DNA from 4 places in the Nocardia bhagyanarayanae genome. Region 2 is predicted to be linked to each of the others. Evidence: riboswitches for the same ligand, from Rfam matches in the RefSeq annotation. Region 2 holds a riboswitch; each other region holds the start of a gene.
The links. Region 2 has a riboswitch for S-adenosylmethionine ahead of FB390_RS03945 (aminotransferase class V-fold PLP-dependent enzyme). Riboswitches for the same ligand answer to the same signal wherever they lie in the genome.
Positions count from the first base shown of each region.

Region 1 (7,235 bases), 900 kb from region 2:
GACCGCTCTACGAGTACGCCGAGGCTCCCGGTGCGGCACACGCGGTTGTCGTGCGCCTCATCCCGGGATTCTCTCCGATCGGCACGTGGGGTCCGCAATTGCTCGCCTGCGACGTCACCGCGGTGGTCGACTGGCACAACCTGGACACCGGCCAGCGCGGCAGCGCCAGCCGCTTCGTCCCCGCCGGGCAGCGTCTCAGCCCGACCATCGTCCTCGCGGACACCGGCCCCGGACGGGTTCAGCTCACCGTGCGAACCGACCGCCCCTCCATCCCTGCGACCGCGGAAGTTTTCGTGCCGTAGCCGTTCTCGCGCCCCGCGCAGCGTTGTCGTCGCCGTGCGGGGCGCGGGAGGACTCAGCTAAGGGCGTGATCGAGGTCGGCGAGCAGATCTTCCACGTCCTCGAGGCCGACGGAGATGCGGACAACCCCGTCGGAGAGGCCGATGGTGGCGCGACCCTCCGGGCCCATGGCGCGGTGGGTCGTCGTGGCCGGGTGGGTGATCAGGGTCTTGGAGTCGCCGAGGTTGTTGGAGATGTCGACGACACGCAACCGGTTCAGCACCTCGAAGGCGCGCTTCTTGGCTTCGTCGGCCGGTGCGTTCAGCTCGAAGGTGACCACGGTTCCGCCGCCCGACATCTGGCTGCGGGCCAGGTCGTACTGCGGATGCGATTCCAGGAACGGGTATTTCACCCAGCTGACCGATTCGTTGGTCTCCAGGTATCGCGCGATCCGCAGCGCGGACTCGGTGCTGTGGCGCACCCGCAGCGGCATCGTCTCCAGGCCCTTGAGCAGGGTCCACGCGTTGAACGGGCTCAGCGCGGGGCCGGTGTGGCGCATGAGCGTCTTCACCGGACCGTCGATGTACTCCTGGGAGCCGAGGATGGCGCCGCCGAGGACGCGGCCCTGGCCGTCGATGTGCTTGGTGCCCGAGTAGACGATGACGTCGGCGCCGAGCTCGAAGCCCTTCTGCAACAGCGGAGTCGCGAAGACGTTGTCCAGCACCACTTTCGCGCCTGCGGCGTGCGCGAGCTCGGTCACCCGGCGCACGTCGACGAGCGTCTGCATCGGGTTGGCCGGGGTCTCGAAGAACACCGCCGTGGTCGGCACCGAGAGTGCCTGCTCCCACTGGTCGAGGTCTTCACCGTCGACGAACACCGTTTCCACGCCCCAGCGCGGCAGGATCTCGTTGCACACCACGAAGCACGAGCCGAACAGGCTGCGCGCGGCCACCAGCCGATCGCCCGCGCCGAGCAGCGCGCCGAGTGCCGTGAACACCGCCGACATGCCGCTGGCGGTCGCGAACGCCGCCTCCGCGCCGTCGAGCAACCGGATCCGCTCCTCGAACATGGCGACCGTCGGGTTGCCGTAACGGGAGTAGACGAAGTGCTCCACCTCGCCGGTGAACGCCGCTTCGGCCGCCTCCGCGCTCTCGTAGACGAAGCCGGAGGTGAGATACAGCGCCTCGGCGGTCTCCTCGAAACCGGAGCGGCGCAGGCCGCCGCGCACGCCGAGGGTGGCCGGTCCGACGCCCTCTGGCAGCGGCTTGTCGAACGCGCCGCCGGTGATCACGACTGCCTCCACGGCAGCCCGGTGGCGCGCCAGCCGGTGGCGCCGCGATGGCCGGCCGCGTCGAGCGAGCCCTCGAAGCCCTCGATCACGTTGTAGGAGGGCTCGATGCCGAGCCGGGTGGCGACGGTCGCCGCGTGCGCGGAGCGCTGGCCGGAGCGACACAAGAAGACGACGGGCGCCTCCGCGTCGCGACCCTCCAGTGCCTTGCTCAGCTGCTCGGCGAACTGCGGGTTGGGCGCGCCGGTGCCGTCCACCCACTCGATCAGCACGGTGGGGCGCTCGATCGAACTGGTGTCGGGCACTCCGACGAAGCGCCATTCCGCTTCGGTGCGCACGTCGACCAAGACGGCGGCGGGGTTGTCGCGCAACACCTCCCACGCCTGCTGCGGGGTGATGTCACCGGCGTAACTCATCTCGAACCTCCTGTGAATCCGCACTTGCCGCACCTGTTTCGGTGCGCGGCCAGGTCGTCACCCGGAGCACCCCACCGCGGAGGAGGGTTGCCGACCAGCTGAGCCGGGGCTTGGCGCTGGTTCTCATGACCTAGGGACTGAGATTGCCTGCACCGAGGTCACCGTGTCAAACATTGCAGACGAGCCATTTGTCGTCCGTGCGGGTGAGGTTCCAGGTCGCGGTGTACTCCTTGCCGTCGACCTTGGTGGTCACCGTGGCCTTGGCCCGGTCGCCGTTGAGCGTCTGATCGGTGACGGCTATGAGTTCGATTGCCTTACCGGTGCCTTCCTGCCCGGCCAACGGCGATTTGGCGGGGTCGAAATCGGGGCAGCCGGTACCAGGTGGCGGCACCATATCGGTGTTGTTGGCGCCCTCGACGAAGTTGCCGACGGCGCCCGCGATCTTCTCCGCCTCTGTGACATTTTTCTCAGCGGGGGAGAGCACGCCGCCGAGCGCGATGGCCACCAGCACGATGACGGCCAGCACGGCCGCGGCAAGGAACGGCGCGATGGAGCGCTTGTCGGTCTGATCGACCTCGATCGGTTCGCCTTCGTCGGGGGACTTCTGCTCGGTCATGGATCGATCATCCCTGGTCGGCGGGGGTATCCGACGCCCGGCCCCCGCGCGCCGAACAGCGGCGCGCTCCGCCCCGCTATCGTGGGAAGCGGGCCCGTCCGGCGTCGAGCCCGCGAAGGCGGGCATACAGCCAGTTCACCGCACCGGCGCGGGCGACAACCGGCAGCACCGATAGAATCGCGAGACCGAGACCTGCTGCCATAGCCATATGGCAGTTCACCGTCGTAGCGATCTGGGGACCGTGGGAGCCACGAGCCAGCATCACCAGAGCTCGTGGCGCCGGGTGCAAACAAGCGGTCCGTCAACTTAGCCTAAGCTAAGACGGACGCCATTGAACGTTTCGACCATAAGGGTGCGCGTAAGAGATGACCGAACAGAGTGCAGCGACTCGCCCGCTCCGCATCGCGATCGTGGGCGCAGGACCGGCCGGGATCTACGCCGCCGACGCGTTGATGAAGTCCGATGCCGATGTGAGCATCGACCTCTACGAGCGCATGCCCGCGCCGTTCGGGTTGATCCGCTACGGCGTCGCGCCGGACCATCCGCGGATCAAGGGCATCATCACCGCCCTGCACAAGGTGCTCGACAAGGAGCAGGTGCGTCTGCTCGGCAACATCGACTACGGCACCGACATCACCCTGGACGACCTGCGTCGCTTCTACGACGCGGTGATCTTCTCCACCGGCGCCAACGCCGACCGCGCGCTGCCGATCCCGGGCATCGACCTGGACGGCTCCTACGGTGCGGCGGACTTCGTGTCCTGGTACGACGGGCACCCGGACGTGTCGCGCTCGTGGCCGCTGGACGCGGAGAAGGTCGCGGTGCTCGGTGTGGGCAACGTGGCGCTGGACGTGGCGCGCGTGCTGGCCAAGACCGGTGACGAGCTGCTGCCGACCGAGATCCCGCCGAACGTCTACGAGGGCCTCAAGCAGAACAAGGCCGTCGAGGTGCACGTGTTCGGGCGGCGCGGTCCGGCGCAGGCGAAGTTCACCCCGCTGGAGCTGCGCGAGCTGGATCATTCGCCGACCATCGAGGTCATCGTGGATCCGGAGGACATCGACTACGACGAGGGCTCGGAGGCCGCGCGGCGGCACTCCAAGCAGGTCGACATGGTCGCCAACACTCTCGAGCAGTGGGCCATCCGCGACCAGGGCAACCGTCCGCACAAGCTGTTCCTGCACTTCTTCGAGTCCCCGGCCGAGGTGCTCGGCGACGAGAACGGCAAGGTCGTCGGTCTGCGCACCGAGCGCACCCAGCTCGACGGCACCGGCAACGTCAAGGGCACCGGCGTGTTCAAGGACTGGGACGTGCAGGCGGTCTACCGCGCCGTCGGCTACCTGTCGCAGAACATCAACCAGCTGCCGTTCGACGACCAGGCGGGCACCGTGCCCAACGAGGCGGGCCGCGTCATCGCCGACGAGAACGCCGACGGTCCGGCGCGCTACATGCCCGCCACCTACGTGACCGGCTGGATCAAGCGCGGCCCGGTCGGCCTCATCGGCCACACCAAGGGCGACGCCAACGAGACCATCGCCTGCCTGCTCGACGACGCCCCCGGCTTCGCCCCGGCCGAGAACCCGGACCCGCAGGCCGTCACCGAGTTCCTCGAGGGCAAGGGCATTCCGTTCACCACCTGGGCGGGCTGGTACCGCCTGGACGCGCACGAGCGCGCGCTCGGCGAGCCCGAGGGTCGCGAGCGGGTCAAGGTCGTCGAGCGCGAGGACATGCTCCGCGCCAGCGAGCCGCACAAAGTGTGATCACGAAGAGGGGCGCCGACGAGCGCCCCTCTTTCGCTTTACCGACCGCCCGGTAGCCGCGAGCGGATGCGACAGCGAAGAGATCTCGAGGCATTCTGTACAAGTGTTCGATGCCCATGTCCACATCATCGATCCGCGGTTTCCGCTGATCGAGAACGAGGGCTACCTGCCCGACCCGTACACCATCGCCGATTATCGAAAGCGCATGTCCCGCTTCGATGTCGGCGGTGGCGCCGTGGTCAGCGCGTCGTTCCAGGGGACCGATCAGACCTACCTGAAGGCGGCGCTCGCCGAGCTCGGTGAAGGGTGGGTCGGTGTCACCCGGCTCGACCTGGACGCCTCGGACGAGGAGATCCTCGAACTCGACCGCGTCGGCGTGCGCGCGCTGCGCTTCAACCTCAAGCGCGCCGCCGCCGACATCACCCAGATGACGTTGCAGGCCCTGCGTGCCCACGAGCTGGCGGGCTGGCACGTCGAGCTGTACATGGACGGCCAGATGCTGGCCTCCTTGCAGCCGGTGATCTCCAAGCTGCCCGCCCTGTCGGTCGATCATCTCGGGATGTCCGAGGAGGGGCTGCCGTTCCTGCTCGACCTCGTCGACCGCGGCGCCCGGGTGAAGGCGACCGGATTCGGGCGGGTCGCGATGAACGTCGCCGACACCTTGCGCCGCATCCACGCCGTGAACCCACAGGCGCTGATGTTCGGCACCGATCTGCCCGGTACCCGCGCCGGACGCCCCTTCCGCGACTCCGACGTCGACCTGATCTGCGATGTCGTCGGCGTCGACATGTACGCGGTCCTGGAGGACAACGCCCGCGCCTTCTACCGGCTCCCCGCCAGGGAGCGCGCGGAGGAGGATCCCGCCCCGACGTTGCCGTTGCACCGCACCGAGCAGCCGACGTTGCCGCTGCGCCGCGACGAACTGCCGAAAGCCGCACCGGCGGACACCATTCCGTTCCGGGCGATCGAGTGAGTTGTAGCTCCGGATAAAGCCGCGCGTCGAATTGCGCTGCGGCGCAAGTGCGTCCGCATCCGCCGACACCATCGAGCCGACGAGCCGATATCGTCGAGGTCGATGAGGTTTGGCAACGAGTGGCTGCGACTCGGTAGGTACTTCCCGTCGCGGCGAACAGAACGTACCCCGAGCGCGCCGCCCCTGGAGTTCCCGCGGAGCAACGCGACTCTTCTCCTCCTGCTCGCCTGCGCGATCACCGCGGTGACGCTGCTCTTCACCACCGTCGATCCGTGGCTGGACAAGGCGGGCATTCTGGTCGGCGGGCTCGACGTGCACGTCTATCGCGACGGCGCTTGGCGCATCCTGCACGACCAGCCGCTCTACTCCGAACCCACCCTGCGCGGGCTGCTGTACACCTACACGCCGTTCTCGGCGATCGTCTTCCTGCCGACCAACCTCATACCCTGGGAATTCCTCAGCCCGACCTGGCTGACGCTGAACCTCGGCGTCCTGTTCGGCTGCGTCATGATGAGCTGGCGGCTGCTCGGCTACCGATGGAACGCGCGGCTGGCGACGGCGAGCGCCCTGATCGCACTCACCTGCGCCTTCATCGAACCGGTCCGCACCACGCTGTTCTACGGGCAGATCAACCTCATTCTGATGTTGCTGGTGCTCTGGGTGTTCTCGCGTGACGAGCACGCCAAGCTACGGGGCCTCGGTGTCGGCATCGCGGCGGGCATCAAGCTCGTGCCGCTGTACTTCATCGTCCAGCTGCTCGCGTTGCGGCAGTGGCGCTCGGCGGCCACGGCGGCGTTGGCCTTCCTCGGCTCCGTCGTCCTGACCTGGCTCGTGCTACCCGCCGATTCCCGCCAGTACTGGACCTCGACGTTCTTCCAGTCCGAGCGCATCGCGCCGGACACCCACCCAGCCAACCAATCCCTGCGCGGGGTCCTCGCCCACCTGCTGCACGGTCCCGCGCCGCTGTGGCTGTGGCTGCTGCTCGCGCTGCCCGTGCTGGCCGCCGGACTGGTTCTCGCGACCGCGCTGCATCGGCACGGTGAACGGCTCCTGTCGGTCACGCTCGCGGGCCTGACCTCGTGCGTGGTCTCGCCATTCTCCTGGGGGCACCACTGGGTGTGGTTCGTTCCGTTGCTCGTCTACCTCGTGCATCGGGCACAGTCCAACCCGCGCTGGTGGTTCGCCGCCGCGGTCCTCTACGTCTCGATCGGCGGCTGGACCTACCACTGGAGCGAAACCTGGGTCAGCGTGGGCGTTTTCCTGCTGCCGCCGTCGTGGCCGATCGCGCCGGTGCTCATGAACATGTATGTGATCGCGTACCTGGTGGCGCTCGGCGCGATCGCGGTGCTGGTCCGCCGCCGCGACCAGAGCAGCTGCGTGCATGTGACGGTTTCGGACCGAAAGGATCCAGAACTGGACTGCGTATCCGTTCGCTGCTGATCTCGGCTGTGCCGGCCCGCCGCGCTTCGACGGGGGCGATGATGGTCGGCATGCGGATTGCAGATCGTTTGTGGGATTCAGTCGCCTCGCAGTTGGGACGACCGCACGGGATAGCCGGACGCGTGGTCGGCCGGATTCTCAACCGCGGCAACTACGCCACCGTGACCGCGGCGGTAGCGGCCGCCGAAGCGGCTCCGGGCGCGACGGTGGCCGATATCGGCTTCGGCGGCGGGATCGGGCTCGACAAGCTGCTGGCGTCGGTCGGCGCGACGGGCGTCGTGCACGGCGTGGAGATCGCGCCGACCATGATCGACGAGGCGGCCAAGCGGTTCCGGTCCGAGATCGCCGACGGACGGCTCGTGCTGCACACCGCCGCGATGCACGAATTACCCTTGCCCGCTGGATCTCTCGATGCGGTGATCAGCACCAACACCGTCTACTTCATCGACGACCTCGCCCCGGCCTT
Region 1 is NZ_VFPG01000001.1:1,891,353-1,898,587, forward strand. It holds gene FB390_RS34130 (hypothetical protein) at 1-302, shown strand, start outside; gene FB390_RS07895 (O-succinylhomoserine sulfhydrylase) at 356-1,570, opposite strand; gene FB390_RS07900 (rhodanese-like domain-containing protein) at 1,567-1,983, opposite strand; SAM riboswitch class IV at 1,999-2,114, opposite strand; gene FB390_RS07905 (Rv0361 family membrane protein) at 2,150-2,599, opposite strand; gene FB390_RS07910 (FAD-dependent oxidoreductase) at 2,965-4,356, shown strand; gene FB390_RS07915 (amidohydrolase family protein) at 4,460-5,329, shown strand; gene FB390_RS07920 (glycosyltransferase 87 family protein) at 5,432-6,769, shown strand; gene FB390_RS07925 (class I SAM-dependent methyltransferase) at 6,820-7,235, shown strand, end outside.
Region 1: linked by a shared signal. The riboswitch ahead of FB390_RS07900 (rhodanese-like domain-containing protein) and the one ahead of FB390_RS03945 (aminotransferase class V-fold PLP-dependent enzyme) in region 2 are both predicted to bind S-adenosylmethionine.

Region 2 (7,235 bases):
TGCCCGAAGGGACCGGTCGGCTTCACCGCGACCTCGTTCGCCTCGCTCTCGCTCGAACCGCCGCTGGTGTCGTTCAACATCGCGCACACCTCGTCAAGCATGGCCGCGATGCTCGACGCCGATTCCGTGGTCATCCACTTCCTCGGCGAACACCAGCAGCACATCGCCAAGCGCTTCTCCCGCTCCGCCGAGGAACGCTTCACCGACCGCTCCCTGTGGACCACCCTGGACACCGGCGAACCCGTCCTGCACGGCACCCCCATCTGGGTCCGCGCCGTCGTCCAGCAACTGATCCCCATCGGCGACCACACCTTCGTCGTCGGCCTGGTCACCCGCGTCCACGACAACACCGACGAAGAGCCCGCCGCCGCCCCGCTGCTCTACTACAACGGCCGCTACCACCGCCCGTCCTCCTTGGAGGACTGAGGGAGCTCAGGAGCCGTCCAGCTCCTTGAACGCGACCTCCATCGGGAACGGGCCGGTCAACCGCAGCGCGTCCTGATGGGTTTCGGCGAGCCGATAGGTCCGGCTCGCCCAGTCCAAGCGATACTCCTGAACGATCTTGACGCGGCGCTCGGCGTCGAGGTGCACCACGAGGTAGATCGGAATGCCCTCGTGCGCGTATTCCGCTCGTTCGTCGACGGTGTCGGTGTACTCCGATCCCGGTGAGACGACCTCCACGACCAGCAGTGCGTCTGCGGTGGTGAGCTTGCGGTCCTCCTCGACGCACCGATGCAGCACCACGTCGGGCCTGCGGAAGGAGAACCCGGGACTGCCCGGCCTGCCCTTGACGTAGTGCATCTCGAAATCGGTGACGACGCCGGTGCACGGTTCGGCGGGACGCGCCTGCTCCAGAGCGTTGGCCAGCCGCCTGGCCACATTGTTGTGCTGGAAACTACCGCTGGGGCAGAAGATGACGTGACCGTCGACCACCTCGATCTGCCGCTGCACGTCCTCCGGCAGCGCGTCGTAGCCTGCCTCGGTGATGAGCAGCGCCCCTGGATCGGTCGCCCACGCAGGCAGAATGCTCATCGGTCCACCTCCGAGTCGGGAACGGTCTCGCCGATAGTATCCCGCCGCCACCGCCCCCGACCGGCCGCGAAGCCCGGTGACTCAGGCGATGAGGCAGGGGGTGGCGCCGGAGGTTTGGGTGGCGGTGAAGGGGCGGGTTTCGGGGGTGGGGTTCCAGAGGCCGTCGGTTCGGGCGTAGTTCCAGGAGGGGCCGCGGTGGACCAGGGTGGCGACGGCGTCGACGAGGCGGTCGATGTCGGCGGAGGTGGTGCCGAGGCCGATGCTGGCGCGCAGCGCGGCGTCGAGGCCGAGGCGGGCGAGCAGGGGGTGGGCGCAGAAGCGACCGTCGCGGACGCCGATGGCGTGTTCGGCGGAGAGGTAGGCGGCGACGTGGCCGGGCGCGAAGCCCGCGACGGTGAACGCCACGATGCCGACGGAATCGGGACTGTCAGACCAGATGCGCAGCGTCTCGACGCCCGGGATGGCGCACAGCCCGTCGCGCAGGCGGTCGGCGAGCAGGCGTTCGTGGGCGGCCAACTCGTCCGGATCGATGGCGGCGAGCGCGTCACAGGCGGCGGCGATCGCGGCAGCGCCGAGCACGTTCGGCGACCCGGCCTCGTGCCGCTGCGGCGCGGGCGCCCACTCGGCGCCCTCGGTGCTCACCGCGCGCACCGCACCTCCGCCCGCGAGATAGGGCTCGGCCCGATCCAGCCAGTCGCGGCGGCCGACCAGCACGCCGGAACCGAACGGCGCGTACAGCTTGTGGCCCGAGAAGGCGAGGTAGTCGATCCCGCTCTCCCGCAGGCTGATTCGCCGGTGCGGAGCGAGCTGGGCCGCGTCGACCAGGATGCGCGCCCCGCACTGGTGCGCGATGTCGGCGAGCCGCTCCAGCGGCAGCACCTCCCCGGTGACGTTCGACGCCCCCGTGACCGCGAGCAGTGCGGCGGGCTTGCTGCACAGCTCCGCCACCAGCAACCGGATGGTCTCGGCGACGGTGTCGGCGGCGCGCACCACGCGGCGTCCGTGCCGCGTCCACGGCAGGAAATTGGCGTGATGCTCGATGTCGAGCACCACGGTGTCACCCGGCACGCAAGACGCGAGCAGGTTCAGCGAGTCGGTGGTGTTGCGGGTGAACACCACGACTTGGTCGTCGGCGGCGTCGAGGAAACGGGCGACCGAGCCGCGCGCGGCCTCGTAGCACTCGGTGGAGATGCGCGAGGCGTAGCCCGCGCCGCGGTGCACGCTGGCGTAGTACGGCAGCAGCCGCTGAATCCGGTCGGTGACCTGGGCCAGCGCCGGCGCGCTCGCGGCGTAGTCGAAGTTGGCGTAGGTGCGGGTTCCGCCCTGCACGAGCGGCACCGGCAGCTCGTCACCCGACACGCGGGCGAGGGCGGCACAGGTCTGGTCCACAACAGCGGTCATCACGTAATCCCGTCGGCTCAGGGACTCGACGATCGATTGTGTTTTCGAGTCCGCGCTTGCCGCGCCCGATCGGGCGGCGGCCCGGTCGTCACCCGGAGCACCCCACCGCGGAGGAGGGTTGCCGACCAGCTAGCCGGGGCTTAGCGCTGGCACTCATGACCTATTCCGAGGTTGGCAGACCGCACGCGAGTCTGTCAACCTCCGGATTTCGCGGCCGAAAGTCGGTTGCGCCGCCGCGGGAACTGCGCTGCACTCGTTGGGTGACGCCCTCGCTGCTGCTCAGCTTCGTCGGACTGTGCGTCCTGCTTTCCTTGACGCCGGGGCCGGATTCGTTTCTGGTGCTGCGCTTTTCGATCGTGGACGCCCGTCCCGGCATCGCCGCGGCGGTGGGCTCGGCGCTCGGCGGCCTGGTGTGGGCGGTAGTGGTGGCCGCGGGCGTCGCGGCGCTGCTGGAGCAATCCGCGACCGCGTATCGCGCGCTGAAGATCGTCGGCGGAATCTACTTGGTGTACTTGGGAATTCGCACGCTCATCGAACTGCGCAAGCGGCGGGCGCAGGCCGAGGCCGAATTCGATTCCGGCAGCGGGAAAGCGCCATCGGTTCGCTCGGCGTTCACGGCGGGTGTCGTCTCGTGTCTCTTCAACCCGAAGGTCGGCCTGTTCTACCTGGCCGTCCTGCCCCAGTTCCTGACCGAGGTCACCTTCCTGAACACGCTCGCGCTCGGCGCGATCGAATGCACCGTCGCCGCCGTGGAGATGATCCTGCTCGCCCTGCTCGCCGCCCGCGCGGTGGCGTTCCTGCGCAGCCCGAAGGTCCGCGATCGGCTCGAGCAGGCCAGCGCCGGGATACTCACCGCGCTGGGCCTCGGCACCGCGGCCTCGGCGACCTGACAGGCGCTGCCGCCGAAAACCGGCCGGAGCGAATGCGGAAGTACGCCTGACGCCCCCGATCAGCCTGCCGAGGCTCGCGGATCGACATCACACCGCGGCCCGGGCGATTTCACCGATACCGCGGGTACCGTGGTCAGTTGGTCACCGTGGTGTTTGCCAATCGGTAACCCTCATGTGAAACAACCATCGGGAAACGCAAGGCAGGTCTATGAGAGGTGGGCCGGACGTGATGCTCCAGCCGCAGGTCGACACCGCGGTGGGCGCCAGCCCGACGACCGGGCAGTCGTTGTCCGACCCCCTGCTACGCGGCGCGGCGGCGCCCCCGCCGCGCACCCTGGTCGACATCCTGACCGCTACCGCCCGTGCCCATCCGGACGCGCACGCCATCGATGACGGCGAGATCCTGATCACGTATCGCGAGCTGCTCACCGCGGTGGAGGCGCGAGCGGCCGAGCTGGCCGAGGCGGGAGTCCGCGCGGGCGACCGGGTCGGCGTCCGAATGCCCTCCGGGAGTGGCGATCTCTACATCACGATCCTGGCCGTGCTGTGGGCGGGCGCCGCGTACGTCCCGGTCGACGCCGACGATCCCGACGAGCGGGCCCGGCTGGTGTTCGGCGAAGCGCGGGTCAGCGCCGTAGTCACCGCCGACGGCATCCGCGTCGCCGACGAAACATCTTCCGCCGCAACAGCACTCACGACCGAAGTGGAGACGGACGGCGAAGCCACCGATTCCGGTCACCGGTTCCCGACTCCCGAAGACGACGCCTGGATCATCTTCACCTCCGGCTCCACCGGCACGCCGAAGGGCGTCGCGGTCACCCACCGCAACGCCGCCGCCTTCGTCGACGCCGAGGCGCGACTCTTCCTGCGCGACGCGCCCATCGGTCCCGGTGACCGTGTACTCGCCGGTCTCTCGGTCGCCTTCGACGCCTCCTGCGAGGAGATGTGGCTGGCTTGGCGGCACGGCGCCTGCCTGGTGCCCGCGCCGCGCGCGCTGGTGCGCACCGGCGCCGACCTCGGCCCCTGGCTGGTCCGTCGCGAGATCAGCATCGTCTCGACGGTGCCGACGTTGGCCGCGACCTGGCCCGCCGAGGCGCTGGAACCGGTCCGGCTGTTGATCTTCGGCGGCGAGGCGGTGCCGCCGGAACTCGCCGAACGCCTTGCGGGCGACGAGGATTCGGGCCGCGAGTTGTGGAACACCTACGGCCCCACCGAGGCGACGGTTGTGGCGTGCGCGGCCCTGCTCACCGGCGAGCCGCCGATTCGCATCGGATTGCCTTTGGACGGCTGGGATCTGGCCGTGATCGACGCGCGGGGCAACCCGGTCGGCGAGGGCGAATCGGGTGAACTCGTCATCGGCGGCGTCGGACTCGGCCGCTACCTCGATCCGGCCAAGGACGCTGAGAAGTACGCGCCGCTGCCCGCACTCGGCTGGGAACGCGCCTACCGCAGCGGCGATCTGGTCCGCAACGAGAGCGCCGGGCTCGTCTTCCTGGGCCGCGCCGACGATCAGATCAAGCTCGGCGGCCGTCGCATCGAACTCGGCGAGATCGACAACGCGCTCCAGCATCTGCCTGGCGTCACGGGAGCGGCCGCCGCGATCCGGACGACCAAGGCGGGCAACAAGATCCTGGTCGGCTACCTCACCGGCCCGGACGGCGACTTCGACGTGCACGCCGCTCGCGAACTGCTCGCCGGCCAGCTGCCCGCACCGCTGGTGCCGCGCCTTGCGGTGGTCGGCGAGCTGCCCACCCGCACCTCGGGCAAGGTCGACCGCGACGCGCTGCCCTGGCCGCTGCCCGAGACCAAGCCCGCCGACGCCGACATGTCCCCCACCGCGCGCTGGGTCGCCGGGCTCTGGGACGCCATCCTCGGCGCCGAGGCGACCGGTCCCGACGCCGACTTCTTCGACCTCGGCGGCGGGTCGCTGGCTGCCGCCCAGCTGGTCACCGCGCTGCGCGAGCGCTACCCACGGATCGCCGTGGCCGATCTCTACGACCATCCGCGCCTCGGCGCGCTCGCCGATCTGCTCGACGCCAGCGCCCCCGCCGCCGCGGTCGAGGAACGCACGGTGCGCCCCACCCCGCGCGCGGCACAGTGGGTTCAGGTGCTCGCCACCGTGCCGCTGACCACCCTGACCGGCTTGCAGTGGCTCACTTGGCTGGCCATCGTCGGCAATATCGCGGCGTGGTCGGGATCGCTGCCCTGGCTGCCTCGGCTGTCCTGGTGGTGGGCGCTGATCGCGTTCCTGCTCTTCATCTCGCCGCCCGGCCGGATGGCGCTGTGCGTGGCCGGGTCGCGCGTGCTGTTGCGCGGCATCGCGCCCGGCAGCTATCCGCGCGGCGGCTCCGTGCACCTGCGCCTGTGGGCCGCGGTGCGGCTGTCCGAGGCGAGCGGCGCCGAGAATCTTTCCGGCGCACCGTGGATGGTGCCCTTCGCGCGGGCGCTCGGCGCGCGCATCGGCAAAGGTGTCGACCTGCACACGTTGCCGCCGGTGACCGGGATGCTCGAACTGGGCGACGGGTGCAGCGTGGAACCGGAGGTCGATCTCTCCGGCTACTGGATCGACGGCGACCTCGTGCACATCGGACCGATCAGCATCGGCCCCGGCGCGGTGGTCGGCGCGCGCTCGATCCTGCTGCCGGGTACCAGGATCGGTAAGAACGCCGAGATCGCGCCGGGTTCCGCGGTCTCGGGGAAGGTCAAGGCCGAACAGGAATGGGCGGGGTCCCCGGCCGTGAAGGTCGGCCGCGCCAGGCATCGTTGGCCCGCGCACACGCCACCGCGCGCCCGGCACTGGGTCCCGATCTTCGGCATCACCTCGATGGCGCTCGCCGCCCTCCCGATCCTCGGCCTCGGCGCGGGCGGCGCGTTCCTGGCCTGGTGGATCCGGGACACCACGACGCTCACCGCCGCGCTCGGCCGCGCCTTCGCCGTGCTGCCGGTGGCCGTGCTGCTCGTGCTCGGCGTGTACGCCGCGGCGACCGTCGTCCTGGTGCGCCTGTTCGCCATCGGCCTGACCGAGGGCCACCATCCGGTGCGCAGCCGCGTCGGCTGGCAGGCCTGGGCCACCGAACGGCTGCTCGATTCGGCGCGCACCTTCCTGTTCCCGCTCTACGCCAGCCTGCTGACGCCGTTGTGGCTGCGTCTGCTCGGCGCGAAGGTCGGCAAGCACGTCGAGGCGTCGACCGTGCTGCTGCTGCCGAAGTTCACCACCGTCGCCGACGGCGCCTTCCTCGCCGACGACACCATGGTCGCCGGTTACGAACTCGGCGGCGGCTGGCTGCGCATCGGCGAGGCCAAGGTCGGCAAGCGCGCGTTCCTCGGCAACTCGGGTATGACCGCGCCCGGCCGCCGGGTACCGAAGAACGGGCTGGTCGCCGTGCTCTCGGCCGCGCCGTCCAAGGCGAAGGCGGGGTCTTCGTGGCTCGGTAGCCCGCCCGTGCGCCTGCGCCGCGCCTCCGAAACAGCGGATGCTCGCCGCACTTTCGATCCGCCGCGGCGGCTGCGCGTCGCGCGGGCGATCGTCGAGACGTGCAGGCTGATCCCGGTGCTCGTCACCTTCGCCATCGGCCTCGGCGTGCTCTTCGCGCTGGCCTGGCTGGCCCAGCGGATCGGTCACCTGCCGACCGCCCTGCTCAGCGGCGTCGTGCTGTTGGTCGCGGGTGCGGTCGCGTGCGGCAGCGCGGTGGCCGCGAAGTGGTTGCTTGTCGGCCGGATCCAGGCCGAGGAGCATCCGCTGTGGAGCTCGTTCGTCTGGCGCAACGAGGTCTCGGACACGTTCGTCGAGACCGTCGCCGCGCCCTGGTTCGCCCGTGCCGCGACCGGAACGCCGGTGCTGAATCTGTGGCTTCGCGCGCTCGGCGCGCGCATCGGCCGCGGGGTATGGTGCGAGTCCTACTGGCTACCGGA
Region 2 is NZ_VFPG01000001.1:992,037-999,271, forward strand. It holds gene FB390_RS03935 (flavin reductase family protein) at 1-426, shown strand, start outside; gene FB390_RS03940 (Uma2 family endonuclease) at 433-1,032, opposite strand; gene FB390_RS03945 (aminotransferase class V-fold PLP-dependent enzyme) at 1,114-2,433, opposite strand; SAM riboswitch class IV at 2,481-2,594, opposite strand; gene FB390_RS03950 (LysE family translocator) at 2,694-3,323, shown strand; gene FB390_RS03955 (Pls/PosA family non-ribosomal peptide synthetase) at 3,553-7,235, shown strand, end outside.

Region 3 (7,235 bases), on a different contig from region 2:
GTGCAGTTCACCATCGCGTTCCCGGCCCGGGTAGCCAAGACCAACGGCAACCGCGAGGGCGATTCCACCGTCTCCTGGAAGCTGCCGCCCGGCGAGGTGTCCAGGGTGCTCGCCGAGGTCCACTACGCCGACCCGAACACCCGCTCGTTCGCGGGTTGGGCGGGCATCGTCGGCGGCATCACCCTCGCGGTCGCCGCCATCGTCGCGGCCATGGCGTACATGGATCGCAACCCCGCCGCACCGGAAGTTCCCGAGCACCAGTTCTCCTGGCGGCGTTGGTGGCGGACGGTCAAGCAGTTCCGCTGATCGGGCGCCCGGCCGCGGGCGGGTCGGGTGGATTCGTGACCCGTGACAAGGCGAGCCGGGCCGGTTCCCCCGCGCTGGTCGGCATCGGCACGGCCGTCGCGCTGGCGAGTTGCGGTATCGCGCTGATCAATCGGCTCTCGATGCCGCGTGCGGACGCGAATGCCGAAGTGGCCGAGCCGGTTACCGTGTGCGTACCGGCCCGCGACGAAGCGGAGCGGCTGCCCGCGTTGATCGCCGACCTGCGCGCGCAGACCGGCGTGCCCGCCATGCGAGTGCTGATCCTCGACGACGGTTCGACCGACGGCACCGCGGCGGCCGCGCGGGAGGCGATCGCGGGTGACCCCCGCTTCGAGGTCGTTCGCTCGGAGGCCGAGCCGCCCGCGGGCTGGACCGGCAAAGCCGCTGCCTGCGCCCGCCTTTCCGAAAACGTCGACACGCCGATCATCGTCTTCCTGGACGCCGACGTGCGACTGGCCCCGCGGGCCATCGCCGCGGCGGCAGGCGCGGTTCGCGATCGGGGCGCGGCCTTGGTCTCGCCGTGGCCGGCGCAGCGAGCCGAGACCATCGCCGAGGCGCTGGTGCAGCCGCTGCTCTGTTGGTCTTGGGCGTCGACGTTGCCCATCGTGCTGGGCAACCGCGGCCATCGTCCCTCGACGGCGGTCGCCTGCGGCCAGTTCCTCGCCTTCGACAACGCCGCCTACCGCGCCGTCGGCGGGCACGCCGCGGTGGCACACAGTCCGACCGAGGACCTCGACATCGCCCGTGCCCTGCGCCGCGCCGGCCACACCACCCACCTCGTCGCCGCCGGACGACTCGCTCGCACCCGCATGTACCGCGGCGCGGCGGAGATCGACGCCGGGTACACGCGCTGGCTCTGGTCCGCCTACGGCGGCTCACGCACGGCGGCCGCCGCCGTGGGAACCGCCCTGGCACTCGGTTATTGGCTCCCTCCGCTGGCCGCGCTGTTCGGCAGCGGGCCGACCCGCCGCACCGGCGCGCTCGGCTACGCCGCCGCCGTCACCGGCCGCCTGCTGGCCCGCTCCCTCGAATCCGGCGGCCCCCTCCACCGCGCCGACGCGCTCGCGGCACTGGCCCATCCCCTATCGATCGCCGCCTATCAACGCCTGGTCCTCCGCTCACACCGCGCGAAAAGCCGTGGGGCACTTCGCTGGAAGGGCCGCGCGCTGCCCGAGGTCCGCTGAGCAGGGGCACGCAGCGAAACGACACCGGCTCGGTCGGTGGACCGAGCCGGTGTCGTCGATGGCCTGGGTCTTACGGGACCGAGGTGATACCGACCGTCGGCAGGAAGAAGCAGGACTGTTTGCCGTTGTCGACGGTGCCGAAGACCGCGGCGAGGACGGTGCCCTTGCCGGTGTCGACGGGGACCGCGCGGATGCCGCCGACAGGGAGCGCGGCGAAGAAGAAGTCCTGGACGGCGCGTTCGGCGTGCGGGCGCAGGTCGGCGGGGACCTCGGCGGGGATCATGGCGCGGAAGATGTCGGCGAGCGGGCCCATTTTGGTGAGGCCGCTGCGGCCGTTGCTGACATTCAGCCAGGCCACTTGCATACCCGCGGTAGTGCGGCTGTCCGCGTCGAGGCCGTAGGGCACGAAGGTGAACATGGTCTGGCCGGACTTCACGGCCGTCAGATCCAGACCGGGAATGGACACCGTGGTCTTGGGCCACGGTCCCGGCATCGCGCCCGCGACGGCGGGCACGAGACCGAAGGTGCTGCCGTTGCCGCAGAACGCCGCGGCGGTCGGGTACAGGAACGGGTCCATCCCGAATCCGCGCAGCGCCTCCACGGTGGACTGGTAGGCGCCGAGCAGGTCGCCCGGCGCGGCGGCCTGCTGTTTGCCCGCCAGTTCGGTGGCGGCCGGGGGTGCGGCGGGGGCGGGCGCCGCCACGGCGGGGGCGCAGACGCCGAAAGCCAGTGCGACCGAACCGGTCGCGGCGGCGGTGAGAGTGGTGAAGCGGCGCAACAGGGTCACAGCGGTGCTCCTCATCGTCGGCACGGTGAGGACACGGTACTCCGGCAAACCCGCTCAGCAGCCATTTCGGCAATCGGCAAGTTTTCGGCGCGTCGGCTTGCACCCGCATTTCAGAGCGACGACACGAGTGAGCACCCCGCGGCGGGCGGCCGCTCGGCGCGGGAACCGACCGGCCGACCCGCGCAATGATCATCCGTCGCACCGACCGACGCCAGGGCTGCGCTCACCCTGATTCCTAACCTTGTCCGGCACATGCCCTGCTCCGCATGATGATTCGGCTCGACCCTGCTGCGCCCGGAGCGGACCGGGGTCCGCAACACCATCCAGAGCGACCGAGAGACCTGGCTCGCCGACGTCGCAGCAACCCCCCGGACGACCGGGTGCGGGTGCTTCCGCCAGGAACGATGGAGGACCGAATGATCTGCCCACACCGCGGCGCCCGCCGGACCCGACGCCACGCCGAGACCTGCCGCCCAACCCCAGCCAGCTGTCCGCGCTGATCCAGCGCCAGACCGTGCACCCGTCGCTGGCCGGGTGCGGTGACCAGCGCGTCGCGCGGTCGCGTTCGATTCTCCCGAAGGGCCCGAAATGAGTGCGTCCCTCGCATCCGATGCGGCGGCCGCGGATGACGCCGATCCGCCCGGCACAGCCGACAGCCCCGTCGCAGCCGCACACCGACCCGGCGCGATTGCCGACCAACCCGGCTCTGCCGCACGCCGATCCGCCGCGGACGCAGACGAACCCGGCACAGCCGCCGACCAACTTCAGTCGGCGGCACTTCAACCGAACGGAGCCGCGAACACAACCAGCGACCGAACCCCCAGGGTCGCACGCACCTACCACCCGTGGCGCTGGGTGATCAGCGCCGCCGCGTTGATCCTGCTCGCCCAGTTCGCGCACGGCCTGGTCACCAATCCCGGCTGGGACTGGCCGACGTTCGCGAAGTACTTCACCGCGCGATCGGTGCTGACGGCGCTGCGGGTGACGCTGGAACTGACGCTGTGGGGCACCGCGCTCGGCTTCCTCATCGGCACCCTGCTCGCCGTGGCGCGGCTGTCGAACAATCCGGTGCTGCGGGTGATCGCGTGGGTCTACATCTGGGCGTTCCGCTCCATTCCGATGATCGTGCAGCTGCTGTTCTGGTTCAACATCGCCTACCTGTATCGGACTCTCTCGCTGGGGATTCCGTTCGGACCGGCGTTCCTCACCTTCGAGGTCAACGGTGTGATCACCGGATTCACCGCCGCCGTGATCGGTCTCGCGCTGCACCAGGCCGCGTATTCGGCCGAGATCATTCGCGCCGGGCTCGTTTCGGTCGATCCTGGTCAGCTGGAAGCCGCGGCGGCGCTGGGTATACCGCGCTGGCGGCAGTTCCGCACGATCGTCGTGCCGCAGGCGATGCGCTCGATCCTGCCGAACGCGACCAACGAGGTGATCAGCCTGTTCAAAGGCACCTCGATCGTCTCGGTGATGGCGATCGCCGAACTCTTCTACCAGGTGCAGGTGATCTACGGCCGCAACGGCCGGGTGGTGCCGCTGCTCATGGTGGCGACGGTCTGGTACATCCTGCTGACCACGATTCTCACGGTGGCGCAGTACTACATCGAGCGCCACTACGCCAAGGGCGCCCAGCGCACCCCGACACCGACGCCGCTCCAAGAACTGCGGCGCAGGGTCCGCGAGATCGCCGAGCTCGGTTCCGCCGCGCCTCGGGGAGCGACCCGATGACCGCGCTCGAGACGCCCGCCGTGCGAGTCACCGGCGTGCGAAAGTCCTTCGGTCGCACCGAGATCTTGCACGGCATCGATCTGACGGTGCGCGCGGGCGAGGTGGTCGCGGTGATCGGCCCGTCCGGTTCCGGCAAGTCGACGCTACTTCGGGTGCTCAACCACCTCGAGCCGGTCGACGCGGGCACCGTGCACATCGATGGCGAACTGATCGGCTACCGCCTGCGGCGCGACGTCTTGTATCCGCTGCCGGATCGCGTGGTCCGTGAACAGCGTTCTCGCATCGGTTTCGTGTTCCAGCAGTTCAATCTCTTCCCGCATCTGACGGTGCTGGACAACGTCACCCTCGCACCGGTGGCGGCCCAGCGCAGGGACCGCCGCGAGGTCGAGCGCGAGGCGAAGGCGCTGCTCGAGCGCGTCGGCATCGGCGAACTCGCCGACGCCTACCCGCGCAGGCTGTCCGGCGGGCAGCAGCAGCGGGTGGCGATCGCCAGGGCGCTGGCCGTGCGGCCGCGAGTGATCCTCTTCGACGAGCCGACCTCGGCGCTGGATCCGGAGTTGGTCGGCGAGGTGCTGGACGTGATCCGCGATCTGGCCGAGGACGGCACCGCGCTGGTGATCGTCACGCACGAAATCGGTTTCGCCCGGGAGGTCGCCGACACGGTGGTGTTCCTCGACGCGGGCGTGATCGTCGAACAGGGCCCGCCCGCCGAGGTCCTGGACAACCCGAACCATCCGCGCACCCGCGCCTTTCTGTCCCGAGTCCGATGAGCGTCACGAACAGGTTCCCGATGAGATTCCCCGCCATGGTCACCGCCCTCGCCGCGGCCGCGCTGCTGGTCACCGCGTGTGCCACCGACCCCGACGAAGACCTCCAGGTCTCCTCCGACGGCACGGTCGCCTTCGACCTGTCGCCCGAGCAGTCCGGACGCGTCCGCGCGGACAAGGTCGACGCCATCGCCGCCGAGGTACCGCAGACCATCCGTGACCGAGGGACCTTGGTGGTGACCGGCGCGTCGGGCACCGCGCCGCCGCTGCGCTTCTACGCCACCGACGACAAGACGGTGGTCGGCTCCGAGGTCGACTTCGCATCGCTGGTCGCCGACATCCTGGGGCTGAAACTGGTCGCGAGCGTGGCGGATTGGTCGCAGAACTTCGTGCGCGTCGACTCCGGCGAAGTGGACGCCTTCATCTCGAACGTGACCGTCACCGAGGAGCGCAAGGAGAAATACGACTTCGCGACCTACCGGCACGACAACGTCGCGCTGGAGGTGCCCGCCGCGAGCGAGCTCCAGTACCAGGACCGGAAGAGCCTGGCGGGCAAGCGGATCGGCGTCGGCACCGGAACCAACCAGGAACAGCTGCTGGTGAAGTGGAACGAGCAGAACCGCGCCGAGGGGCTGCCCGCCATCGAGATCGCCTACTACGACAAGACCAGCGACTACTATCTCGCCCTCGCCTCGCAGCGGCTCGACGGCTATCTCGGCCCGAATCCGACCGCGATCTACCACGTGAGCACGGCGAACCAGACCAAGATCGTGGCGACCTTCTCCGGCGCGGGCGAGGCGCTGCAAGGCGAGATCGGTGTGCTGACGAAGAAGAACAACGGTCTGATCGGCCCGGTGCAGAAGGCCCTGCGGCACGCGCTCGAGTCCGGGCTCTATCAGCGGGTCATCGACCGCTGGGGACTGCGGACCGAGGCCGTCACCGAATCGCGGATCAATCCGCCCGGTCTACCGAAGCAGCGGTGACCCGATGACACGGGGACTCTCGACGATCCGCCGGGCGCACTGGGTCGCCCAAGACGATCCGCTTGCCGCGCCGCTGCTCGCCGAGCTGGCGCTCGAGTACAGCAGCCGCTACGGCCGGACTCCCGGCGAGGTGCACACCGATCTGCGCGGCTATCCGGCCGCGCACTTCGCACCGCCGGAGGGCGGGTTGCTCGTGGTCACGCAGGACGGCGAGCCGGTGGCGGGCGGCGCTTTTCAGCAGTTCGACGCGACGACCGCCGAGCTGAAGCGGATCTGGACCGCGCGGGAGCACCGCAGGCGTGGTCTCGGCCGATTCGTGTTGGAGCGGTTGGAGGCCGAGATCGCCGCCCGGGGCTACCGGCGCGTCTATCTGACGACCGGACCGCGCCAGCCCGAGGCGGTCGGCCTGTACCTGGCGGCCGGGTACCTCGCCCTCTACGACCCCGCGCTGCCCGCGGAAGTGGTCGGCCCGCACCCGTTCGAAAAGTTTCTCGACCTCGGCGAATGGGAGGCGACGGCATGAAGTTCCTGTTGTTCACGCTGGTGACGCGGGTGCCCGATCCGCGGACCGGTGTGCTGCCCGACACCAGGCAGCGATTGCGGTCGGTGGTCGAACAGGCCAGGCTCGCCGAGGATCTCGGCTACGACGGATTCGCCGTCGGTGAGCGGCACGAGGATCCGTTCCTGTCCGCCGCACCGCCGGTGATCCTCTCCCACATCGCGGCCATCACCTCGCGCATCACGCTGTTCACGGCGGTGACGACGCTGAGCCTGCTCGACCCGGTGCGGGCCTTCGAGGACTACTCGACGCTGGACAACCTCTCCGGCGGGCGCCTCGAGCTGATCATCGGCAAGGGCAACGGCGCGGCGCAGGCCGAGCTGTTCCACGTCACCACCGAGGATCAGTGGGAGCGCAATCGCGAAGGCTACGAACTGTTCCGGGCGCTGTGGGCGAGCGACAGCGTCACCTGGTCGGGACGGTTCCGTCCGCCGCTGGATCGGGCCAAGGCGCTGCCGCGCCCGTTCCAGCCGCGGATCCGGATCTGGCACGGCAGCGCCACCAGCCGCGATTCGGTGGAACTCGCCGCGCGCCACGGTGACCCGCTGTTCTCGGCCAATGTCACCAATCCGATCGAGCCCTACGCCGAACTGGTGCGCCACTACCGGGAGCGGTGGGAGCACTACGGCCACGATCCGGCCGAGGCGCTGGTCGGCGCCGGTACGGCGGGCTTCCACGTGGCGCGCACCTCGCAGCAGGCGCTGACCGCATACCGGCCGATCTTCGAGGCGCGGCTGGCGCTGAGCCGAAAGCTCGGTCTACCCATCGTCTTCGAGACACTCGACGATTTCGTCGCGCGCAGTTCGGCGTTGATCGGCAGCCCGGAACAGATCGTGGACAAGGTCGGCCGCCAGCACGAACGGTTCGGCCACGAGGTCATTCACCTGTCCGCCGAGCGCGACG
Region 3 is NZ_VFPG01000002.1:751,268-758,502, reverse strand. It holds gene FB390_RS30205 (LppM family (lipo)protein) at 1-306, shown strand, start outside; gene FB390_RS30200 (glycosyltransferase family 2 protein) at 342-1,508, shown strand; gene FB390_RS30195 (hypothetical protein) at 1,579-2,310, opposite strand; SAM riboswitch class I at 2,612-2,706, shown strand; gene FB390_RS30190 (amino acid ABC transporter permease) at 3,151-4,023, shown strand; gene FB390_RS30185 (amino acid ABC transporter ATP-binding protein) at 4,020-4,793, shown strand; gene FB390_RS30180 (ABC transporter substrate-binding protein) at 4,814-5,773, shown strand; gene FB390_RS30175 (GNAT family N-acetyltransferase) at 5,778-6,296, shown strand; gene FB390_RS30170 (LLM class flavin-dependent oxidoreductase) at 6,293-7,235, shown strand, end outside.
Region 3: linked by a shared signal. The riboswitch ahead of FB390_RS30190 (amino acid ABC transporter permease) and the one ahead of FB390_RS03945 (aminotransferase class V-fold PLP-dependent enzyme) in region 2 are both predicted to bind S-adenosylmethionine.

Region 4 (7,235 bases), 770 kb from region 2:
GGCCGCCGAGATCGACTCGCGGGAGTTCCCGGTGAACTTCTCCGATCTCGCGGTCAACGCGGCGGGTCTCGCCGACATCCGCACGACCAGCCGAAACCAAGGCGTGGCAACGGATCTGCTCGATCCGCTACAGCGCCTGTTCGACGCCGAGGTCGAACGTGGGCACGGCACCGCCAGTTTCACCAGGGCGTTCGCCGGACTGCTCGACGCACCGGTGCCATCCGCAGGCTGACGGCCGCGCAACCGCGAATACACGTCGGGCACCCGTTCCACCGCGAGGTGGGCGGGTGCCCGGCTCAACCCCGGCGCTGGGAGATCCCAGCGCCGGTCGGGGTCGGACGGATCGCGTCCGGCCCCCGGTGCCGACTCAGCGCAAGGCGCGAGCCAGGTTCGCGTCGAGCGCGCCGAGGAACTCCTCGGTGGTCAGGTAACCCTGGTCGCCGCCGACGAGCAGCGCGAGGTCCTTGGTCATCTGGCCGCCCTCGACGGTCTTGATGACGACGTCCTCGAGTGTCTGCGCGAAGCCGATCACCTCGGGGGTGTTGTCCAGCTTGCCGCGGTGCTCGAGGCCACGGGTCCAGGCGAAGATCGACGCGATCGGGTTGGTCGAGGTCGGCTTGCCCTGCTGGTGCTGGCGGTAGTGCCGGGTGACGGTGCCGTGCGCGGCCTCGGCCTCGCAGGTCTTGCCGTCCGGGGTCAGCAGCACGGAGGTCATCAGGCCGAGCGAACCGAAGCCCTGGGCCACGGTGTCGGACTGCACGTCGCCGTCGTAGTTCTTGCAGGCCCAGACGTAGCCGCCCTCCCACTTCATGGAGGAGGCGACCATGTCGTCGATGAGGCGGTGCTCGTAGGTCAGGCCCGCCGCGTCGAACTGGCTCTTGAACTCGGTGTCGAAGATCTCCTGGAAGGTGTCCTTGAACATGCCGTCGTAGGCCTTCAGGATGGTGTTCTTCGTCGACATGTAGACGGGGTAGTTCTGCTGCAGGCCGTAGTTGAACGACGCGCGCGCGAAGTCCTCGATGGACTTCTTGAAGTTGTACATGCCCATGATGACGCCGCCCTCGTCCGGCATCTTCACGACCTCGTGCACGATCGGCTCGCTGCCGTCCTCGGGGGTGAAGGTCAGGGTGACGGTTCCCGACTGGAAGACCTTGAAGTCGGTGGCGCGGTACTGGTCGCCGAAGGCGTGGCGGCCGATGATGATCGGCTTGGTCCAGCCGGGAACCAGTCGCGGAACGTTGGAGATGATGATCGGCGCGCGGAAGATGGTGCCGCCGAGGATGTTGCGGATGGTGCCGTTGGGCGAGCGCCACATCTTCTTGAGGCCGAACTCCTCGACGCGGGCCTCGTCCGGGGTGATCGTGGCACACTTCACGCCGACGCCGTGCTGCTTGATGGCGTTGGCCGCGTCGATGGTGACCTGGTCGTCCGTCTTGTCCCGATACTCGATGCCGAGGTCGTAGTACTCGAGGTTCACGTCGAGGTACGGGTGGATCAGCTTGTCCTTGATGAACTGCCAGATGATCCGGGTCATCTCATCACCGTCGAGTTCGACGACGGTGCCTTCAACCTTGATCTTGGACATGGATCTTCGTGTCCTCCTAGGATGGTGCCCTTATTGCACGGCCAGGCGAACACGCTTGTGAGCGGACCCCAGCTGTTCAACAGACAACGTATATGTACCGCGTTGTTTGCGGGACGTGTGGTGCAAGCAAGACAAGCGTACTGCTGCCGACGATCTCACCGCGCGGGGAGGGCCCACTGTGCGGACTCCAAGACGGTTACCCACGAGTAGCCCCACGAGTGATCCCAACCACTTTCTCCATCATGTCATCCCGGGCAAGTCGAGCGCTCCGACCTGCGCGGGAACCGAACGGCGACCGGACGCGCGATACGGCCCGCGCACCTTCGATGCGCGGGCCGTATCCGGTGTTGCTCAGACCGCGAGCGGGACGCGAAGGCTCTCCTCCGCGTCCTCGGCGAAGTCCGTCGGCTTGGCCTTGATCATCAGCGCGATCACCGGGATCGCGGCGAGGAAGAAGCCCGCGCCGACGTAGAACGCGACGTCGTAGCTGTAGATGGCGGCGCGAGCGGCCAGATCGTCGACCGTCGGATTGTCGGCGAGGTAGTCCTTGGCCGCCTGCACCGAGATGGTGGTGAGCAGCGCGGTGCCGACCGCGCCGCCGACCTGCTGGGCGGCGTTGAGCAACGCGCTGGCGACACCGGCGTCGGCCTCGTCCACCCGGTGCAGCGCCACCGCCTGCATGCCGACGAACAGCGGTCCCATGCCGAGCGCGATCAGCAGCTGGGCGGGCAGCACACCGGCGGCATAGCTGTCGCCGTAGCTCAGCTGCGCGAGCCAGAGCAACCCGACCACGCCGAGCGCGGCGCCCGCGATCATCAGCGGACGCGGTCCGAGCTTGGGCAGCAGCGCGCTGGTGATGCCCGCCGACACCGCGATGCCCACGGGGAACGGCAGGAACGCGACGCCCGCCTTCAGCGGCGAGTAGCCGAGCGTGACCTGGAAGTAGAAGCTCAGGAACAGGAACATCGCGAACATCGCGATGGGGATCAGCAGTGCGGCGAGCAGCGCGCCGCCACGGTTGCTCTCCCCCGGGATGCGCAGGGGCAACAGCGGATTCGCCGAACGACGCTCGATGGCGACGAACGCGACGAGCAGCGCGAGCCCGGCGACGAGCAGCGCGAGGGTGCCGCCCGAGGTCCAGCCGTGATCGGCGGCGCGGCTGAAGCCGTACACGATGGCGATCAAGCCCGCCGTCACCGTGACGGCGCCGGGCACGTCGTAGCCGCCGGTACGCGGCGCGGGCACGTCCTTGATGACGAACGCGAGCGCGCCGACGAACGCGAGAATCGCGATGGGGGTGTTGACCAGCAGGGTCCACCGCCAGGACGCGTATTCGGTGAGCGCGCCGCCCGCGATCAGGCCGATGGCGGCGCCGCCCGCGGAGATGCCCGCGAACACCGCGAAGGCGCGGGCCCGCTCCTTCGCCTCGGTGAACGTCACCGAGACCAGTGCGAGCGCGGCGGGTGCGAGCAGCGCTGCGAAGGCGCCTTGCAAGCCGCGGCCCGCGAAGAGCTGGGCGCCGTTCTGCGCCAGACCCGCGAGCGCCGAAGCGGCCGCGAAGCCGACGAGGCCGACCAGGAAGATCCTGCGGCGGCCGAGGTAGTCGGCAAGGCGGCCGCCGAGCAGCAGCAGGCCGCCGAAGATCAGCGTGTACGCCGTGAGGGCCCACTGCTTGTCGCCCTCGCTGATGCCGAGGTCACGCTGCGCGAACGGCAGCGCGATGGTCACGATGGTCGCGTCGAGGACCACCATCAGCTGGGCCAGGCCGATTACGCCGAGCGCCAGCCAGCGGGCCGAGTCGCGCCGGTCGCCCGGCGCGTGCACCGCTGTCGATATCTCGCTCACCTTGTCTCCTCGTCGTTCGGAAGTGCGCGTGCGGCCAATCCTGTCACTGACAGACATTTGGCGTCAATAGAAAAATGTCGCAATCAGACATTTGCCGGATCATGACAGATGACCGACCGTCTGAGTTACAGTGGGGAGATGCTCGACTCATCGACGTCGGCGGACACGACGCAGGAAGCCGCGGCTACCAGGCAGGACATCCCGCCCGAGCCCGGCGGGCACGCGGACCGCGAGAACACCGCGCCCCTCGGGCTGCGCGAGCGCAAGAAGCAGCAGACGAGATTGCGCATCATGAACGTCGCGCTCGAACTGTGCGACGCCCAAGGCTTCGACGCGACCACGGTCGAGCAGATCGCGAACGCGGCCGACGTCTCGCCGCGCACCGTCAACCGGTATTTCGAAACCAAGGAGGACATCGTCCTCGCGCCCATCCTCGACTTCGGTCAGATGGTTGCCGACAAGTTGCGAGAACAGCCGCCGAACGGCAACCAGCTGCACGCGCTGTGCAACGCCTATCTCCAGGTGATCGACGACGCGGCGTCCGAGAACTCGGCGGTGTCGTTCTGCAGGTTCCAGCAGATGCAACGGGTCGTGCGCGACAGTCCCTCCGTCAACAGCCGCGCGCTGGAGTTCGCCGACAGCAAGTCCGACGCGATCACCGCGGTGCTCGCCGAACGTCTCGGCACCACACAAGGGGCGCTGAGCGTGCGATTGATCGTCTCGACCTGGCAGATGCTGTGTCATCTCGCGATGGACGTGCACGGCGAGCTGATCGTGGACGGCGATCCGGAGACCGCGGTGCGCGCGGCGCGGGCGACGTTGCTCGACGCGTACGCGGAGTTCATGCGGGTCTGTACGGAACCGGTGGCCGAATCGGCGGAGTGAGATCGGCTACGAATTTCGGTCATTGGCCGCCCGCCAGCTACCATGTCCGTCAGGTCATGAGTGCCAGCGCCAAGCCCCGGCTCGCTGGACGGCAACCCTCCAGCAGCGGTGGGGTGCTCCGGGTGATGACCGGGCCCTCGAAGGTCGAGGGCAAGCGCGCTGTCAGGAGGTTCCCGGAAATGTGTTGTCCTGGATAGACCGCATCACCGATCTCGTTAGTCCGGCGAACAACTCTTGTGGAGCATGACATGACCGACCCCGTCGCGGCCGAGTTCGATCCTGCCCGTTGGTCCTTCGAGACCAAGCAGGTGCATGCGGGCCAAGCCCCCGATCCGAGCACCGGCGCCCGCGCCCTGCCGATCTACCAGACCACTTCCTACGCCTTCCGCGACACCGACCACGCGGCGGCGCTGTTCGGGCTGGCCGAGCCGGGCAACATCTACACCCGCATCATGAACCCGACCCAGGACGTGGTCGAGCAGCGCATCGCCGCGCTGGAAGGCGGTGTCGCCGCGCTGCTGCTCGCCTCCGGGCAGGCCGCGGAGACCTACGCGATCCTGAACCTGGCTTCGGCGGGCGACCACATCGTGTCCAGCCCGCACCTGTACGGCGGCACCTACAACCTCTTCCACTACTCGCTGCCCAAGCTCGGCATCGAGGTCTCGTTCGTCGAGGACCCGGACGATCTCGACCAGTGGCGCGCCGCGATCCGGCCCAACACCAAGGCGTTCTTCGGCGAGACCATCGCCAATCCCAGCAGTGCCGTGTTCGACATCCCCGGTATCGCCGAGGTCGCGCACGCCGCGGGGATCCCGCTGATCGTGGACAACACCGTCGCGACCCCTTACCTGATCCAGCCGCTGGCGCACGGCGCCGACATCGTGGTGCACTCGGCCACCAAGTACCTGGGCGGGCACGGCGCGGCCATCGCCGGCGCGATCGTCGACGGCGGAAAGTTCGACTGGACCGTCCGCGACGACAAGGGCGAGCCGCGCTACCCCGGCTTCACCACCCCGGACCCGAGCTACCACGGCGCGGTCTTCGCCGACCTGGGCGCGCCCGCCTACGCGCTGAAGGCCCGTGTGCAGCTGCTCCGCGATCTGGGCGCGGCGGTCTCACCGTTCAACGCCTTCCTCATCGCGCAGGGCATCGAGACGCTGAGCCTGCGCATCGAGCGCCACGTCGCCAACGCGCAGGCGGTCGCCGAGTTCTTGGCCGAGCATCCGGCCGTCGAATCGGTCCACTACGCGGGACTGCCCAGCTCGCCTTGGCACGAGCGGGCCAAGCGACTGGCGCCGAAGGGGACCGGCGCGATCGTCTCGTTCGAGCTGCGCGGCGGCGTCGACGCGGGCAAGAAGTTCGTGGACGCGTTGGTCCTGCACAGCCACGTGGCCAACATCGGGGATGTGCGTTCCCTGGTGATCCATCCGGCATCGACGACGCACTCCCAACTCACGCCCGAGCAACAGCTCGCCTCCGGCGTCACCCCGGGGCTGGTCCGCCTCGCCGTGGGCATCGAGGGAATCGACGACATTCTGGCCGATCTGCGCGCCGGATTCACGGCGGCGACGACGTGACCGTGAGCGCCGATCAGAGCATCGAGTCCGGCGTCGGCCTGCTGCCGCCGCCGGACGGACGGCCGGGCGTCATCGCCATCGGGGACGTGCGGCTGGAAAGCGGCGCGGTGATCCCGAACGTGCACCTCGCCGTGCAGCGGTGGGGCGAACTGTCCCCGGCCCTGGACAATGTGGTGCTCGTCGAGCACGCTCTGACCGGTGACTCGCACGTCGTCGGCACACCCGACGACATCCACGCCCAGCCCGGCTGGTGGGAGGGCATGGTCGGGCCGGGCGCGCCGGTGGACACCGACGAATGGTGTGTGATCGCGACCAACGTGCTCGGCGGCTGTAAGGGCAGCACCGGACCGTCGTCGCTCGCGCCGGACGGCAAGCCGTGGGGCTCGCGTTTCCCGGAGATCTCCATCCGCGATCAGGTGAGCGCCGAGGCCGCCCTGCTGGATCTGCTCGGCATCGAGCGGCTGGCCGCCGTCGTCGGCGGATCGATGGGCGGCATGCGGGTGCTGGAGTGGATGATCGGTGCGCCCGAACGGGTCGCGGCGGCGCTGGTGCTGGCCGTCGGCGCGCGCGCCACCGCCGACCAGATCGGCACCCAGACCACCCAGATCGCCGCCATCAAGGCCGACCCGGACTGGCAGGGCGGCGACTACCACGACACCGGTCGCGCACCGATGACCGGCATGGGCATCGCGCGCCGCATCGCGCACCTGACCTACCGCACCGAGGGCGAACTCGACCACCGCTTCGAGAACCACGCCCAGGGCTCGGAGGATCCGTGGCGCGGCGGGCGCTACGCGGTGCAGAGCTACCTGGACCACCAGGCCGAAAAGCTGTGCAAGCGTTTCGATCCCGCCACCTACGTGCTGCTCACCGAGGCGATGAACCGGCACGACGTCGGGCGCGGACGCGGCGGTATCGAGGCCGCGCTCGCCGCGACGCCGGTGCCCTGCGTGGTCGGCGGCGTGGACTCCGACCGGCTCTACCCGTTGCGCACGCAGCAGGAACTGGCCGACGCGCTACCCGGCTGCGCCCGGCTGGAAGTGGTGCATTCGCGTGACGGGCACGACGGGTTCCTGACCGAGGCGGCGGCGGTTTCGAAGTTGCTCATCGAGACCATGCGGTTGGCACGCGAGAACCGCTGACGCGTCCACCGCTGTCGCCCCGCTGCGTGTCCGCGACGGCGGAGAGACGATGGAACCGCCGGTGCGCCCCTCGTCAAGCGCCCGCGCGGCGGCGGGCATCCTCGATGCGGTTGATATTGGTCTCGATCCAGTCGCGCAGGGCCGCGATGGGGACGCGCAGGCTGTGGCCCAGCTCGGTGAGCGTGTAGTCGACACGCGGTG
Region 4 is NZ_VFPG01000001.1:226,704-233,938, forward strand. It holds gene FB390_RS00965 (NAD(P)-dependent oxidoreductase) at 1-232, shown strand, start outside; gene FB390_RS00970 (NADP-dependent isocitrate dehydrogenase) at 368-1,585, opposite strand; gene FB390_RS00975 (MFS transporter) at 1,937-3,430, opposite strand; gene FB390_RS00980 (TetR/AcrR family transcriptional regulator) at 3,569-4,315, shown strand; SAM riboswitch class IV at 4,368-4,478, shown strand; gene FB390_RS00985 (bifunctional o-acetylhomoserine/o-acetylserine sulfhydrylase) at 4,564-5,892, shown strand; gene metX (homoserine O-acetyltransferase MetX) at 5,889-7,034, shown strand; gene FB390_RS00995 (winged helix-turn-helix transcriptional regulator) at 7,108-7,235, opposite strand, start outside.
Region 4: linked by a shared signal. The riboswitch ahead of FB390_RS00985 (bifunctional o-acetylhomoserine/o-acetylserine sulfhydrylase) and the one ahead of FB390_RS03945 (aminotransferase class V-fold PLP-dependent enzyme) in region 2 are both predicted to bind S-adenosylmethionine.